2 regions of the Roseburia sp. 499 genome follow, and region 1 is predicted to be linked to the other one. Evidence: a T-box and tRNA genes for the amino acid it is inferred to sense, from the RefSeq annotation. Region 1 holds a T-box; the other holds one or more tRNA genes.
What was found. The T-box of region 1 lies ahead of metG (methionine--tRNA ligase). A T-box ahead of a tRNA ligase gene usually reads a tRNA of that ligase, here a tRNA-Met.

Region 1 (6,503 bases):
CAGAACAACCGTATCTATTAAGTCATTTTCCTTCTCATACCTCATACAGACGCTGTTCTTTCTATATTTTTTTGCCTGATATAGCGCTTTGTCTGCAGAATGAAGATACTCCCACACCCCCTTTTGCTCTCTTGGCACGGTATTGTGAATTCCCTGAGATATAGTAACAACCTTTCTCTCCGGAGAGTAATCATGTAAAATTTGCTTCTCTAAAATGCGTTTTCTCAAAAGCACTGCCTGATGCAAAATTTCTTCATCCGATTTTCCATAATAAATAATTACAAACTCATCTCCACCATATCGTGTACAGAAAACATCATTATCATTCTCCATCATCTGACGCAAGGCTTCTCCAATAACCTTTAGACATTCATCCCCCTTTTGATGTCCATATCCATCATTATACTGTTTAAAATAATCCACGTCCAGAATTTCTATTCCAAAAGTATTCTGAGCCTGATAAGCCTTTTCAAAAAGTTCTTCTGCAAACACTTTTAAGCGATACCGATTCGGAAGCTTGGTAAGAGCATCTCGCTCTGCCTTCTCCTGCAGTCTGCTCGTCTCCTTACGAAGCAATTTTTCCTTTCCTATAGCCTCTTCCAGACTAAATCGCAACTCTGCTGAACGACGAAGCATAGCAAGGTTTTCTTTATCCTGTACTTCTCTATACTCATAAAGCTTTGCACATGACTCCAAATATTCCTTTCTGTTTCTCTGCTCCTTAAAATAACGGATTTTTAAACATAAAAACTTTATCTTTAAATTTGTAATCTGGGTCTGTTCCACCATCTCTTCCATTTTCTGAAAAAACTGTTCCAATTCCGTATACTTTTTCAGCCTGAACAAGAATTCTCCAAAGCAAAGAATATCCTCCCACGCCTCTAAAAACGTCTGAACATCTCCCATACTTTTCATAATCATTGCAACATACTGCTCGCATTCCTCGTTTCTTCCCTGCGCATGGCGAAGTTGGGCTTGAAAACTACGAATCAACAGCATATCTACACTTTCCAGCTGTTCTCCCTGCATACGCTTTATCATCTTTTGCTCTGCTTCTTCTGCTTCCGAAATCTTTCCCAATTCCAGATAACAATGCCCTAATATTGTATACAACATAATAAGGTTTTCCCTAGCGTGTGAATTTGTCTGAAATTTCTGAAGCAACTGTTCCGATTCCAAAAGGTAATGTATCGCACGTTCAAATTCTTCCAAGTATACATAAAGTTGTCCCAGATTATTATAAATTATCGCTGTCTCATATTCACAATTATGCCTTTTCGCAACCCTTAATCCTAAGAGATACTGATCCAAAGCAACTGTTACATTCCCTTGATTCGCAGCGCTAACCCCCATAAAATTATAAGACTTTACCAAAATTGACCACTGTGATGCTTCCTTCTGATATTCAATTCCTAACTGCAAACATTCTATAAAATTTTTATCATCATTCAGAGTAAAATAAACATTGGATAGATGGTAATATCCAAACCCTAAGAGATTAATATCATTTTCCTTCTTGCCTTTTTGTATTAATCTTTGACATAGTTCCAGACAAACCTGTGGTTCTGTTACTCCCTGTGTCAATATTTTATCCGTTATCTTTCTAACTTCGCTTGGATAATTGGAAAAATCCATGGGCTACATTCCTTTCTATACAGAAAAACGTATTTAAGAAGGACATACTTCTTTTCCTCTCTTAAATACGTTTTATGTTTTCAATTATCCCTTACTAGCAAATTTCCGCTCCGGAAGGCATATTCTTCTCCGGCACTACCAGAGCAAGCTGTCCATTTTCGTCTTCTGCACAGAGCAACATTCCTTCGGATAAAACTCCCGCTAGCTTTGCCGGTTTCAGATTCACCAGAACCATTACTTTCTTTCCTACCATTTCTTCCGGTGTATAGAACTTACGAATTCCCGATACAATCTGTTTCACCTGACTGCCAATCCGCACCTGAGAGCAAAGCAACTTCTTTGACTTTTCAACCGCTTCACAAGCAATAACTTCTCCTACCTGAAACTGCATTCTCATGAAATCATCATACTCTATTTCAGGCTTAGATTCAATATCTATTCCAATTTCTTCCTGTTTTTCTTTTAATACATCTTCTTTCTGCGGATGTAACTGTGCCACCTTTTCCATCACTTCTTCTACTTTCATACGTTCAAAAAGAATTTCCGGTTCTTCTGTAACCTTTGTTCCACTAACATAATGACCAAAGGTATCTAAGCTTTCGTATGGTACTTCTTTTGCATTTAACTGAGCCAGAATCTTTTCTGCGGTCTGAGGCATAAAGCTCTTTAACAGTGTAGCACCGATAGAAATACTTTCTACCAGATTATACAAAACAGTTGCAAGACGTGGCTTATCTGCTTCTTCTTTTGCCAGAATCCATGGTGTTGTTTCATCAATATATTTATTACAGCGTTTGAAGAGATTAAATATCTCTGTAATAGCATCTGCTACACGAAGTTCTTCCATCTTGGCAGCAACTTTTTCAACAGTTCCGGTTACCACGTTCTTCAAGTCTTCATCAACTGCATCGGTTACACCTGCATCCGTTACTACTCCATCAAAGTACTTGTTACTCATGGAAACAGTTCTGTTTACCAAATTCCCCAGCGTATTCGCTAAATCAGAATTTCTTCGCTCTGTTACTAACTCCCAGGAAATAACGCCATCATTGTCAAATGGCATCTCATGAAGCAGGAAATAACGGATGGCATCTACACCAAACATATCTACCAGTTCATCTGCATACAACACATTTCCCTTGGATTTACTCATTTTACCATCGCCCTGTAACAGCCACGGATGTCCGAATACCTGTTTTGGAAGTGGTAAATCCAATGCCATCAGGAAAATCGGCCAGTAAATCGTATGAAAACGAATAATATCCTTACCTATTAAGTGAAGGTCTGCCGGCCAATTCTTATTGAACAGCTCTGAAGAATTGCCATCTACATCATATCCTATCTTAGTAATATAGTTGGTCAACGCATCCAACCATACATAAACCACATGCTTTGGATCGAAATCTACCGGAATTCCCCAGCTGAATGATGTTCTGGATACACACAAGTCCTGAAGTCCCGGCAATAAGAAGTTATTCATCATCTCATTCTTACGGGACACCGGTTGAATGAAATCCGGATGTGTATTGATATGTTCAATCAAACGATCTGCATATTTACTCATTTTAAAGAAATACGCCTCTTCCTTGGCAGGCTGCACGTCTCTTCCACAGTCCGGACACTTTCCATCCACTAACTGAGACTCTGTCCAGAAGGATTCGCAAGGAGTACAATACAAGCCTTCATAAGAACCTTTGTAAATGTCCCCCTGATCATATAACTTTTTAAAAATTTTAGCTACTTGAGTTTCATGATCTTTATCTGTAGTACGAATGAAATTGTCATAAGACGCTCCCATCAAATCCCAAACTTCTTTTACCTGACCTGCTATATTATCGACATATTCCTTTGGCGTAATTCCTGCTGCCTCTGCCTTTTCCTGAATCTTCTGTCCATGTTCATCTGTTCCTGTCTGGAAATAAACATCATAACCTTCCTGACGCTTATATCTTGCAATCGCATCTGCCAATACGATTTCATAGGTATTACCAATATGCGGTTTGCCTGACGTATAAGCAATTGCTGTTGTCATATAATATTTTCCTTTGTTACATTTTGTACACATAAATTTTTCCTCCTAAAAAACCCGTCCTCTATGATAAACAATCATAGAAGACGGGCTATTATTGTCCGTGATACCACTTCTCTTTATCTGTATCTCACGACACAGACCTCTACAAGTACCTTCATACTCTTCGCTATAACAGGCGATCCCGTCATTATCTAGCCTTCCGGTTCGACAATGCCACTCCAAAGCCATCTTCCACATGCTCTCCTGTATCCCTTTTCAGCTACCGGAACTCTCTTTGCCATTCCTTCATGTGTACTCTCTTCTTCTCAGTGTTTACTTCATTTCTAAAATGTAGCACAGAAATTCTTTTAAGTCAAGTTATACTTTGACTTCTCTACTCTACTTCGCCTTCGTATACCTCTGTTTCCGGCTCCTCATATTTTGCGCCGCATTTCTTACAAAATACATCGTCTATATTCAATGGTGTCCCACAGGACTGACATCTCTTCATCCCTTTCAGCTCTGCAATTTCACCTTTGATGGCCTCCATTTCTTCCATCGCTTCTTTTATCAAAGCAATTTCCCCAAATGCTGACTCTGTATCTTCTTTATGCTGTTCATAATATTGTTTTCCAATTTCCTGGTACTGTCTCAGTATATATTCTTCTTTGGCTCTTAAATCCATATTCAGCTTTGCAAGTCCTGTCAAATCCCTTGCTTTTTTGGAAACATCCTTTCCTGTTGCTGAAATGGTATCTCCTAATTTAGAAAAAAAGTCCATACCGCTTCCTCCTTTTTAACGCATGCATATATATACTACATATGCCGCATATATCAAAATCATTATAATACCGTGTATCCGATTTAGCTTTTTCTTACTCCATGCAAAAATCCATACCAGAATACTTACTACTATTAGAATTATAGCATCTATCAAATTTTCATTCAAGAATACCATCGGACTAACTGCTCCTGCAATTCCAAGTACCAACAAAATATTGAAAATATTAGAACCTATTACATTTCCAAGCGCCATATCCGTCTCACCCTTTTTGGCAGCCACAAGAGAAGTTACCAATTCCGGCAGAGAGGTTCCGAATGCTACAACGGTAAGACCAATTAATGTCTGACTCAATCCAAATGCTTTTGCAATGTTAGAAGCAGAATCTACAACTAAATCACCACCAATTACGATGGCAATAATTCCTCCAATGATATAAATCAAGCACTTCCATCCCGGAAGGGTTTCAATCTCTTCTACTTCTGTATTGTTTCTTGCCTTCATTGCAGCAAGCACCATCCATAACAGAAACGCTGCAAAAACAACCAGTAAGATGACACCTTCTACCCGATTCAGACTCATTCCCAAATATCCCATACCAACCAAAAGAATTGCTGCTAAAATAGATAGTGGAAATTCCTGTTTCAACGTAGACACTTTTACTGCCAAAGGAGCAAATAATGCACATGCTCCACATACAATCATCAAATTAAAAATATTAGAACCTATTACATTACTGATTGCCATGGTATTGCTTCCCTTTACAGATGCAGCAATGCTGACGGCACATTCCGGTGCACTGGTTCCCATAGCCACGATTGTCATTCCGATAATCATCGTAGGCACACGCAATTTTTTTGCAACACTGGCACTTCCGTCTACAAAAAAATCCGCACCCTTAATCAACAATACAAATCCTACTACTAATAAAATGTAATCCATCTCTTTTCCTCTTTTCTTTCGTTATTTTGTATTATTCCCAGTTAAAAGTTCAATATGCCTAAATGTTCCAGCAAAATCTTAAGCCCAATCAATATCAATATGATTCCTCCGGCAAGTTCTGCCTTACTCTTGTACTTGCTTCCAAAAATATTTCCAACAAATACTCCAACAGCAGAAATAGCAAACGTAGTAACTCCTATTATTGCAATGGCCGGAATAATATTAACCTTTAAAAATGCAAAGGTAATTCCCACTGCCAAAGCATCAATACTGGTTGCAATCGCAAGAAGAAAAAGTTCTTTTATGTTGAGCTTACTCTCGCATTGACAGACCTCCTCTTCTTCTTTTTCTCTGGACTCCTTCACCATATTTCCACCAATCAGTGCCAGAAGAATAAACGCAATCCAATGGTCTACTGAGGTGATATACGTTTCAAACTGTTTTCCCAGTACCCATCCAATCAGAGGCATCAATGCCTGAAATCCTCCAAAAAACAGAGCAATAATAACGCAATGGAACTTATTTACCTTTTTCATATTCAGTCCTTTACAGATAGATACCGCAAATGCATCCATGGATAAGCCAACGCCTATCAGAAGCAGTTCAACAATTCCCATATTTTTTCTCCTTTGCAATAAATAAATTTTAGGCGTTTGATAAACGCCGTAACCCATTGATTTTACTGGGTTTTATTGCTAATTTTATATAAATTTTCTCTCCTCAAGTGATAAAATATAAGTAACAACACAAACACTTTTTCACAAGAGAGGAGAAAATTTATGGCTATTAAGTATCATCAAATTTCTTTAAGTGAAACTTTTTCAGACTGTCAAAACCAGTTCATGGATGACTCTCCATCATTCTTTAATATTCTCGCAGAATACTTTGATCTTGATGACTTCATCCCTCCAGAATTCACATCCGCTTTTTATCTTACCATCGGCAGGAATCGTCTTTATTCTCTTCATGGTTTTCTTACCGCCTATATCCTCCAGAAAATATTTTCTATTCCTACCGATTCCCTGCTTCTTTTATTCTTAAATCTCTGCAAGGAATTACGTGATTTCTGCGGTTTTTCTAAAGTTCCTGACGCTTCCTTAATGTCCAGGTTCAAAAACGAATTCGAGCCTTACA
Region 2 (6,503 bases), 1.1 Mb from region 1:
TGGCAGACGGACTTCGCGTACAGTTAGACAAGGTTCCAAAGAAATATGCTGGTCTGGATGGAACAGAAATTGCTATTTCTGAATCTCAGGAACGTATGGCAGTTGTTATTGCACCGGAAGATGTTGAGAAGTTCTTAAATTATGCAAAAGAAGAAAATTTAGAGGCAGTTGAAGTTGCTGTAGTAACGGAAGAACCAAGACTGGTATTAGAGTGGAGAGGAAAGGAAATCGTAAACATTTCCAGAGCATTCCTTGATACCAACGGAGCACATCAGGAAACAAAAGTTGCAGTGGACATTCCGGTAAAAGAAGACAACTTCTTTGAAAAGAAGGAAGTTGCAGGCGTGGAAGAAGCATTGAAAGCCGGTGATGTAAAGAAAGCTTGGATGACCACTTTGGCAGACTTAAATGTATGCTCTCAGAAGGGATTGGTAGAGAGATTTGACGGTTCCATCGGAGCAGGAAGTGTGTTCATGCCTTATGGTGGACGTTATCAGTTGACAGAGACCCAGAGTATGGTTGCAAAGCTTCCGGTTATGACTGGAAAATGTGATGCGGTTACTATGATGTCCTATGGATTTGATCCATACTTGTCTTCCTGGAGCCCATATCATGGAGCAGTTTATGCAGTATTAGAGTCTGTAGCAAGAATTGTTGCAGCAGGTGGTGACTACAAGAAGATTCGCTTTACCTTCCAGGAATACTTCCGCAGAATGAGCGAAAATCCACATCGTTGGAGTCAGCCATTTGCAGCATTATTAGGAGCATACAGTGCACAGATTGGATTTGGACTTCCTTCCATTGGAGGAAAAGATTCCATGTCCGGAAGCTTTAACGAAATCGATGTACCTCCTACACTGGTTTCTTTTGCAGTGGATGTGGCAAAAGAACAGGATATTATCACACCTGAATTGAAGAAGGCCGGCAATAAGATTATGAACTTCAAGATTGCCAAGGATGAGTATGACTTACCGGATTATGCACAGGTAATGAAGTTATATGATGCGATTCATGAGTTAATTCAGAAGAAAGCGATTGTATCCGCTTACGCCTTAGACGGAAAGGGTGTTGCAGCAGCCGTAAGTAAGATGGCATTCGGTAATAAATTAGGTGTTACCATTGACAGCGATGCATGCAAGAACTGTATGTTTGCACCTCGTTTTGGTAATCTGGTAGCAGAAGTTCCGGCAGATAAGGTTGCATTGGTAGAAGAAACAGTTGCAGCAGCTATGAAGGAATTTGCAAAGGGTTGTGATAGCTGTGGCTGCGATGCATACTGCAAGGTAATCGGTGAAGTAAATGATGTTCAGAAGTTTATCTATGGTGATATGGAAATCACTATGGAGGAAGCTTTGAATGCATGGACAGGTACTTTGGAAAAGGTATTCCCGACCGTAGCAGTAGAAGGAAAAGAAGAAGTTAAGACAGATGTATTTAAGGCAGATAGCATTTACGTTTGCAAGAATAAAGTAGCAAAGCCAACCGTATTTATTCCGGTATTCCCGGGAACCAACTGTGAATACGATAGTGCGAAGGCATTTGAGCGTGCAGGAGCAAATGCAATCGTTAAGGTATTTAAGAACTTGAATGCAGCAGATATCCGTGATTCTGTAGATGAATTTGTAAAGGCAATTGAGCAGTCTCAGATTATCATGTTCCCAGGTGGATTCTCCGCAGGAGATGAACCGGAAGGAAGTGCTAAGTTCTTTGCAACTGCATTCCGTAATGCAAAGATGACAGAAGCAGTGAACAAGCTCTTACAGGAGCGTGACGGATTGATGTTAGGTATCTGTAACGGATTTCAGGCATTGATTAAGTTAGGTTTAGTACCGTATGGTGAAATCAGACAGCAGACAGAAGATTCACCGACATTGACCTACAACACCATTGGTCGCCACATCTCCAAGATGGTTTACACCAAAGTGGTAACCAACAAGTCCCCATGGTTGGCACAGGCAGAGTTAGGAAAGACCTATTGTAACCCTGCATCCCACGGAGAAGGACGTTTCGTTGCACCGAAGGAATGGTTGGATAAACTGTTTGCAAACGGACAGGTAGCAACCCAGTATGTAAATGAAGCTGGACAGCCTACTATGGACGAAGAGTGGAACGTAAACGGTTCCTACATGGCAATCGAAGGTATCACCAGCCCGGATGGACGTGTGCTTGGTAAGATGGCTCACTCCGAGCGTAGAGGAGACAGCGTAGCTGTTAATATTTACGGAGAGCAGGATATGAAGATATTCGAAAGCGGAGTTGCTTACTTTAAGTAGGAATTGAGAATAAAAGAAATTTTTAAAGACCTTGTAGAGGAGAGAATCCTTTCTACAAGGTCTTTTTAGCTAAAATCATTGATGAAATCCGTTTTTCAATGATGGAAGCAACACCATCTTCGTCATTGGAAGGAGCAATTTCATCTGCCTCTGCTTTTACATGTTCTGGTGCATTTGCCATTGCAATGCCAAGACCAGCGGCTTTAATAATGTCTAAATCATTTTCGCTGTCCCCACAGGCAAGAGTTTGCTCTATGGGAATATTCAGATAATCACATAGGAAAGCAAGTCCTTTTGCCTTGGAAATGTCTTTTCTGGTGAATTCCAGATTACCAAAACCACCGGAGAGATAGCATACATCGGGATAACGGTCTAAAATTTTCATAGCCTTGTCTCGATAGAGAATAGTACTGTCTTCTGTAACCGGAAAGTTCATAGTAACTTTTTGGACATCCTGCTTTTCGTTACGGAGTAATTCTGTAATATTAGGAATAAGTGTTCTGGTGGATAAAATGTATTCTTTCAATTCTTTTGGAAGGTGCGTTGCAGTTTCAATGACTTTTTTACATACTTCGGGAGTGTAAGCACTTCCATGTAGGAATAAATCCATGTGTATTGGAAGGGTTAGCAGTTCATCGACCAGATCTGCGGTTTCCTTCCAGGGCATACAATTTTCCAAAAGACATTCCTTCTCAGGAACCTTGTAGACAGCGGCTCCATTGGTAGTAATGGCATATTGGATGCCGAGTTCTTTCATATCTTCTAGAGGAAGGCCACTATATGGTCTTCCGGTAGCAATGACAAAAGTGGTACCGGCGTTAGAAGCTGCTTTAATAGCTTGTTTATTTTTATCAGAAATTAAACTTTTGGAATTAAAGAGAGTTCCATCTAAGTCAAGTGCTGCAAGTAGAATTCGGTTTTTCATAAGATACCTCCAGGCGATATAAATACGTTTATTACGTTAGATAGTATAACATGAAAAAGGAAAGAGTTGTTGGAATAAAAGAAAAAAAGAAAAAAATGAAAAAATTACAAAAATTTTGAAAAAAGGGGTTGACTTTGTCACCAGATAATTATATAATAGTCAAGCAGTCGTCAAGAACGACAGAAAAAATATGGGATCTTAGCTCAGCTGGGAGAGCATCTGCCTTACAAGCAGAGGGTCACAGGTTCGAGCCCTGTAGGTCCCATATATATTGAAAATGGCGGAATAGCTCAGTTGGCGAGAGCACACGGTTCATACCCGTGGTGTCGGGGGTTCAAATCCCTCTTCCGCTACGAAAGAAAGCCTCGGAAAATTATTTTTCCGAGGCTTTATAAAAAATAGCAAAAATAAATTACAGAGGGGGAAACGGGGGTGACAGAGCAGGAAATAAAAAGTAATATACGGTATAATGAAGAGTTAGTAGAGTCTTATCAGGGTCAGATGAGAGAACTGGAAGAACAAATAAGTAGTCTGGAATGTTTGAAAAATAAATTCACAACACTCCAGACTAATTTTGGTTCAAGGCAAGATGCGAGAAAACGCTGTTTGTCAAGTGTTTCTAGTAGAGTATCACAAATAAAGATTGCATCACGTTATTATTCAGGAATGAATGATTTGCTTAATGGGACTGAGTTTATAAATGCGTATAATGGTCTAGAAGATGCAAAAGGTACTATTACCAGAGAATTAGATAGAATTTATATGCAATTAGATGATTTATCAGGAAAATTAAATTATCGGACACAGAGAATTACATATTGGAGGACACAACTAAGAAACTTGTAGTATAAGTAAGGGATAAGGAGAAGAAAAAATGGCAGAAAACGAATTAGTAATTGATGATGATTATTGTAAAAGTATGGGAAATTATTTTTACGCTCAGGGGCAAACATTGAATACCATGGTGAAAGATTATATTGCAGCAGTAGAAAAGGTTAGGAGTAATGCAATAAAAGAAGGTGAAGTGGCAGAGGCATTAGATGTTTATATTACATATGTAAAAAAACTGGATGAGCAAATAGAAGAGATTTCTGTTATTGCCCAAAATCAGGTAAATGATTTTTTGACTCAGGTAGATAATGCCGATGAGTATCTTTTTTAGGGAGGTTATAATATGGGGAAGATTAACATTGATGTTGATGCGTTAGATAGTTCGATTTCAGAGCTTAAAGCGTTAAAGAGTAACTGGCTAAATAATGAAGTGAATGCTCCGACAGTAGTAGGTGGCGGCGGTACTGTGAGTCAGTTGGAAGAGATTGCCAGACTGTATGTAGGTTTGAATATGCGGATGTGTGGATTAATGTCCAGTACAATATCATTTTTAGAGAATACCAGGCAGAATTACGTGGAAAGCGATCAGGCAGTGGCAACGAAAATGAAGAGGGAACAATAGTATAAGAAGGGGATAAAAATATGAAACGGGATTTTTCAGAAACATCGAAACAGGAATTAATTAGTTTGGTTTCTCAGGTTGAAAGTGAAAAATGGTGTGATTTTACAGATTGGGTTGGAGATCGATGGTATGATTTTGAATCATGGATAGGAACATTGGATATTCAGCATTATATCAATGACGTAAATGCATATCATAAAAAAGTAATTGATAAAAATAATACAACAATTTAAGAAATTGAGAATATCTTTAATGAGGTAAAAGAGGTGGATTCCAGCTATGCAGTGAGGATGTCAGCATGCAAGAACCAGTTAGAATCTATCACAAATCTAATTATAGAATTGAATCAGATTATAGAGCCGACGATGGGATTGTTTAGCATCGACCAGATTAATGGAAGATTATCATCATATTTTACAGATTATGAGAAAACAAAGGAAATTCTACTGATTTTAAGTCAAAATGGACTGACACAAGAAGATATAGAGAATTTAGATGAAGAAGAGTTAAGAAATGTTTTGAGTAGAGTGATTTCAGGTGTGATTGATGTGCTTCCGAATATTAAAGTTGGAGAGAAGATAGAAATTCCAATTGGTCCGGATGTAACCCTCTATTATTCTGTATCAGGAAAATATGATAATGATTCTGATATTGACATTGATTTAGTGATAAGTGATCAGAGACTGAAACTTAAGGAGATTTCAGGTTCTGGTAAGATTGGTGATAATATAGAAATTGGTGGGGAGTTATTGGGGGGAGATGTAGAAGTTTCTGCGGAGACGGATAAAGGTGCTATAAAATTTGGGGCTAATGGTACTTGTGAAGGAATGGCAACGTATACAGATGGAGATACGACATATACTGTAAAAACATCATTTTCTTTTGAAAAAGTAATTTTTGAGGAATCTGTAGCAACAGAAATTGGAAAAGGAACTATTACCTCTACAATTGGTATTGAGAAAACCAATGATAATGGTTGGACTCCATCACCAGTTCCAGTATATGAACCAGAAGTAGTTGAGATACCTAAGATTGAAAATACGGATGATGATTGGGAGACTGTTGTATTTGCAATAGGAGGAATCATGTTTGTAGGAGGCCTCATATTTGCGATACCGACAGGAGGAACATCTTTGGGATTATGTGTGTTGTAAGGAGTTATTATGAGAAGAAAATATATGAATAACAGTTGTATTTTAATATTGGTACTTGCACTTTGCATTTCAGGTTGTGGATATAGTCAAACACAAGATGAAAATATAGAGGTTAAGAACAGTGTTGTTAGCAAGAAGAACGAAGAAGATATTATTAAGGTGAATTTTGATCTCAAATTTATTAACATTTCAGGAAAGACAGCTGAGGAAACAGTAGAAGAAATTAAAGATGGTGGGAATTGTCTTGATGTTTATAAAAATGAAGATGGAACTGTAACAGTAGAAATCACCAAAGAACAACAAGAATATTGGATTACTTCGCGAGGAGAATTATTGGAAGAGTTACAGGAACAGTTTAAAGAATATGATGAGAACTATCGTTTAGAGCATAATGATTCTTATACCCAAGTGGATGCTTATTATAATCTCGAACTTCCTGCGGATAAAGCAATTGTTTATGTAAGATATGCTGAATTCCTATGTGCATCATATCAATTGTTTTCAGGAATAGAAAATGAAGGCTGGAAAGTAACAATCAATGTTTATAATTCAGACACAGGAAAGTTGGTAAAAACTGGAGATAGTGATGTTGATTTAGAATACGACAATTCTGATTGGGAGGCAAGTAAATAGGGAGAGATTAACTTATGAGAAAAAAGTGGATAGATAGGATAGGTCTAGTACTGCTGGCGTTTGTA

Region 2: it encodes a tRNA-Met, which carries the amino acid that the T-box ahead of metG (methionine--tRNA ligase) is inferred to sense. The anticodon was not compared.

Annotation. Positions count from the first base shown of each region.
Region 1 is NZ_CP135164.1:3,052,405-3,058,907, forward strand. Features, by position in the region: gene BIV20_RS15030 (diguanylate cyclase) at 1-1,635, opposite strand, end outside; gene metG (methionine--tRNA ligase) at 1,730-3,700, opposite strand; T-box leader at 3,744-3,983, opposite strand; gene BIV20_RS15040 (zinc ribbon domain-containing protein) at 4,041-4,427, opposite strand; gene BIV20_RS15045 (calcium/sodium antiporter) at 4,443-5,369, opposite strand; gene BIV20_RS15050 (manganese efflux pump MntP) at 5,411-5,986, opposite strand; gene BIV20_RS15055 (transposase) at 6,149-6,503, shown strand, end outside.
Region 2 is NZ_CP135164.1:1,993,661-2,000,163, reverse strand. Features, by position in the region: gene BIV20_RS09900 (phosphoribosylformylglycinamidine synthase) at 1-2,273, shown strand, start outside; gene BIV20_RS09895 (Cof-type HAD-IIB family hydrolase) at 2,326-3,198, opposite strand; tRNA gene BIV20_RS09890 (tRNA-Val) at 3,391-3,463, shown strand; tRNA gene BIV20_RS09885 (tRNA-Met) at 3,478-3,551, shown strand; gene BIV20_RS09880 (hypothetical protein) at 3,631-4,044, shown strand; gene BIV20_RS09875 (hypothetical protein) at 4,073-4,360, shown strand; gene BIV20_RS09870 (hypothetical protein) at 4,373-4,651, shown strand; gene BIV20_RS09865 (hypothetical protein) at 4,672-4,884, shown strand; gene BIV20_RS09860 (hypothetical protein) at 4,918-5,805, shown strand; gene BIV20_RS09855 (hypothetical protein) at 5,815-6,438, shown strand; gene BIV20_RS09850 (hypothetical protein) at 6,453-6,503, shown strand, end outside.